Regions from separate parts of the Pseudoalteromonas sp. NZS100 genome, predicted to be linked through region 2. Evidence: predicted binding sites of a transcription regulator. Region 2 holds the regulator's gene; the other holds the start of a gene.

Region 1 (2,408 bases), on a different contig from region 2:
TGAGCATGCCTGCTTGGATGGAAGTGATATTTGGGATTTTCTCACTAACGCTATTTATTATAATTATTGCCCGTTTATTAATTAAAAAGTCGATTTGATATGTTTACATTTTTTTCAAGCCAATTAGCCCAGCTTAAGCATTTAAAAGTACGCCAGCGTCAAGACGTAATTGCGCTTGCATTAAGTAAGCTATCGCCAACTGATAAAGTTCTATTGCGTATTATAAAGTTGCTATTACTTAGCCCACTATTTTTAATATTCACTGTATTTAAAGGTTGGATATTAATACCATTTTTGATACTTGGCGGATTGTGCTATCCACTATTAACTACACCTATTGAAATTAACTTTGCTAAAAAGCACTTAAGCGATGCACTAAAACAATTTAATCAGGGCGCCTAGCACCCTGATTACTATTTAGAAATATTAAAGTGAAAGTTTCCCCTCTAATTTAGCTAAAAGTTTTTTGCCAATCCCTTTAACTTGCGATAAATCACTAACGCTTTTAAATTCGCCATTTTCTTCACGATAATCCACAATTGCCTGCGCTTTTTTCTTACCTATACCTGGTAACTTAGCAAGCATCTCTGTATCAGCATTATTTATACTAATTGCCTCAGCTTGAGGCATTTGCTTAGTTACTTCTGATAATTGTGCGTACGCGGTAGTCGCGGGTAGTAAACATAATAAACTTATGATGAGTAAATTTTTTAACGTTTTCATTAAACTTGCCCTTATTCTTCTTTTCTTAATTTTGGTTATTGCTCAGGAAATCAATAAATAAGGAACTGTAAAGTTAATCACTTAAAGTGTACCTAAACGCATTATCACTATAATCCGAAATCCTGAAAATGCAGCTGGTACAACAAAGTGATTGCTTAACTAAAGTAAAGTTACCGTTTTTTGTCAAATTTAAGACACCTAAAAATTAATACTTCGCGCTTGCAAATTTACTTACAAACCATTACTGTACATAAAAACAGTAATCTAATGGTTTTTTAAAAACCACGGTGCCAAGCAATTTTGCAGGAGAAATCATGGCTGTTGTTGTTAAATATGTTGTAGAACGAAACGGAGTCGAGCGTATGACGTTTACTACCAAAAAAGAAGCGGATGCTTATGACAAGATGCTCGATATAGCAGAATCACTTGAGCTGATGCTAGAAAAGGTAGACGTACCGCTTAGTGAGCAACAAATTGAATCACTTGCTTTAGAAATAGCGAAAAGCAAAGATGATTTTATGACCATATTAAAAGGTGGCAAAGATCCAGCTGTTACCAAAGCGCCAGCAAAAAGTAAAAAGTCAGATAACGTTGCATCAATTGAAGATAACAACGATAAAAAAGTAAGTTAATTCATAGAATGTTCCCTCCTCGGACGGGACAAACTAAATAAAAAAGGGAGCAACTAAGTTGCTCCCTTTTTTTATTATACCAATTCGCTTAATTAAGTGATCTCTTTGAGGGTGGAAAAACGTGTTGGTAGCTAGGCAAAAATTCGATATTTAGTTATTCTAAATGAGAATTTTTTAACACCGATAGCAACACGTTTAGCCCCGCAAAATGATTAAGTATTATTGCGGATTGGTATTAATTACTACTCATTTTAAAATAAATAGTAATTGCTAATTAAAGCTCTTTTTCTACTTCATCAAATAAAGCAGTGATGTTTTGCTCAGGCTCTTTTGTTACTAAGCTAACAACAACAATTGCAATACTTGCTAAAATAAAGCCAGGTACTATTTCGTACATAAAGCTACTTAAGCTTTCACCATTGATAGTAAATGGTCCATATATCCAAATTAGCACAGTAAATGCGCCTACTAACATACCAGCTAACGCACCAGCAAAGTTCATGCGTTTCCAATAAAGGCTAAACAATACAAGTGGTCCAAACGCAGCACCAAAGCCAGCCCACGCATTACTTACTAGGTCTAAAATAGAGCTATCTCTGTCGTAAGCTAAATAAATAGCGAACATAGCAACTACGGCAACACTTATACGGCCAACAGCAACTAGCTCTTTATCACTGGCATCTTTACGTAAGAATGTTTTATAGAAATCTTCTGTTAATGAACTTGAACTAACCAATAATTGAGATGAGATAGTACTCATAATCGCAGCCAAAATTGCAGCAAGTAAAAAGCCAGCAATAAGTGGGTGGAACAGCAATTCAGAAAGAATTAAGAAAATTGTTTCAGGGTCTTCAACTACAATGTTGTTCTCATAAGTATAAGCTGCACCAAATATACCAGTACCAACAGCACCAATGGCAGCAACAATCATCCATGTCATACCAATACGGCGTGCTTTAGGCATATCTTTAACACTACGTACCGACATAAAACGAACAATGATATGTGGTTGGCCAAAATAACCTAAACCCCAAGCCATTGCAGAAATAATAC
Region 2 (2,408 bases):
TTCGCGTAACGCACTAAAGCAATGGTTAAGCTGTTCACGTAGAACGTTTGATATTGGTTTTGAATCAGGAACTTCTCCTAAGTGCTTTAATCAAGCCTTAGATGCAGATACATTATTGCGTATATCTGCGATTGGTGCGGGTATGGAAATTACCATTTACCCAATCGAAAAGTAACTATCTTCGCTCTACGACTGCTGCGGTCATTTTTGATACGCAGCACAGCTCATTGCGGCTATTTGTAATTTTTATTTCCCATACTGAACTACGTTTGCCAATATGAAACGCTCTTGCCGTTGCTGTTAAAGTGCCGTTGCGAGATGCTTTTAAATGACTTGCGCTAATTTCCTGCCCTACACAGTAAAATTTAGTAAAATCGACAACAAAGTTAGCGGCATAGCTGGCAACTGTTTCGGCAAGTACAACGTTAGCACCGCCGTGAACCATGCCCATTGGGTTATGATGCTCAGGAATTGCCGGCATTGTGGCAACCAAATAATCATCGCCAATTTCTGTGACTTCTATCCCCATAGTTTTCATTAATGTTCCTTGGCCATTAACGCCTTGCTCTAACTGCTTGCACAGCTCTAAGGTGATGGGCTGGTACCAAATACTCATAATGTCTCCTTTGCATTTTTAATCATTTATAAACTTAGCTTTAGTTATATCCTTGAAATGTACACAAGTGAAATTACTTTAGCTATTTTAAGGCTTAATTTAAATTTGCGATTTTTATTTAACTGTATATACTCACAGTTAAATGTACTGTATGGAAAACCAGTTGTATGCGACCATTAACGAACCGCCAAGCTCAAATACTCGAACTAATTAAAGTTTTTATTAAAGACACTGGTATGCCTCCTACACGTGCTGAAATAGCGCAAACATTAGGTTTTAAAAGTGCCAATGCTGCTGAAGAACATTTAAAAGCACTTGCTAAAAAAGGCGCAATTAAAATGAAACCAGGTGCAAGCCGTGGTATTCAATTAATTGAAGAAGATGAGCCAGAACAATTAGGTTTACCGCTTATAGGGCGTGTTGCTGCTGGTTCACCTATTTTGGCGCAAGAGCACGTTGAAAGTCACTGCAAAATCGATCCATTAATGTTTAAACCGGCTGCAGATTTTTTACTACGCGTTAACGGTATGAGCATGAAAGATATTGGTATTATGGATGGTGATTTACTTGCTGTACATCGTACTCAAACCGCTGAAAACGGACAAGTTGTTGTTGCCCGCCTAGACGAAGACGTAACTGTAAAACGTCTTGAGAAAGCGGGTCGTAAAGTATTACTTCATGCTGAAAACGACGATTTTGACTCTATTGAAGTAGATCTTGAGAATGAGTCTTTTAATATTGAAGGCTTAGCCGTTGGCGTTATAAGAAACGCTGATTGGATGTGACTTTAAAAATAGCTTTTAAACAAGCAGTTTTATAAATGCGTACTAATTAGTACGCATTTTTGTTTTAAAATTTGTACTAAAAATAGGGCGTAAACAGCCCACTGACTATTTAAGCTGTAAACTTTTTTGCACTTATATTTTCCCCCTCTGAATGCGTTAAACCCCTTTGTTTTGCTCATATTTTGAACTTCCTGTCGCCCAGTTGATTACCGATTTTTTATTAATTATTCAATATCACCTGATTGTTTTTTATACTAAAACTTGCTTGTTGTTCGTTTTTTAGCTAATTGTTAATGTGCTGAGCTAATAATAACTCACAGCTTTTTAGTTTTGAGAACACACAATATACACAAACCCGTTGTTGGCGCAGCAAAACCAATCAATATTAAATGAGATTGGCTAAAAAAATAAAAATAACGAATTGGCGTTTAAGCCGTATGCCTCTTCGCTTTGCATTCGCAATAGCATCAAAGGAGCCGTCACATGGGTAAACTGACCTCTACCTTGTGGCTTATATTATGTGTTTTTTCGCACCCAGTTTTGGCTAACAGCCAATACAATATGCGCAAAGGCGTAACCGATATAAGCAATAATGTATATCAGCTGCACATGACCATATTTATAATATGTTGTGTGATTGGGGTGATAGTGTTCGCAATTATGTTTTGGGCACTTATTCATCACCGTAAATCTAAAGGGGCTGTACCTGCCCAATTTCACGAAAGCACTAAAGTAGAAATACTTTGGACTGCAATTCCGTTTGTTATTTTAATTGCTATGGCAGTACCAGCCACTAAAACCCTTATTGCAATGGAAGATGCCAGCAAAGCTGATCTCACTATTAAAATTACGGGTTCGCAATGGAAATGGCATTATGAATATATGGGCGAAGATGTAGAGTTCTACTCTATTTTATCTACCCCGCAAGATGAAATAGCGAATCTTGCAGATAAAAACCCTAACTACTTACTTGAGGTTGATAAGCCTCTTGTACTGCCAATAAATCA

The links. The regulator LexA, encoded in region 2, represses DNA repair genes until DNA is damaged. The targets are predictions, from matches to a motif close to TACTGTATNNNNATACAGTA.
Region 1: the regulator LexA is predicted to act here: its motif matches at 966-985, upstream of I6E69_RS04575 (YebG family protein).

Annotation. Positions count from the first base shown of each region.
Region 1 covers NZ_JADYWM010000003.1:254,756-257,163, forward strand. The annotation lists gene dsbB (disulfide bond formation protein DsbB) at 1-98, shown strand, start outside; gene I6E69_RS04565 (DUF6170 family protein) at 100-402, shown strand; gene I6E69_RS04570 (helix-hairpin-helix domain-containing protein) at 427-723, opposite strand; gene I6E69_RS04575 (YebG family protein) at 1,038-1,355, shown strand; gene putP (sodium/proline symporter PutP) at 1,630-2,408, opposite strand, start outside.
Region 2 covers NZ_JADYWM010000016.1:82,663-85,070, reverse strand. The annotation lists gene I6E69_RS15570 (hypothetical protein) at 1-175, shown strand, start outside; gene I6E69_RS15565 (PaaI family thioesterase) at 176-616, opposite strand; gene lexA (transcriptional repressor LexA) at 784-1,401, shown strand; gene coxB (cytochrome c oxidase subunit II) at 1,885-2,408, shown strand, end outside.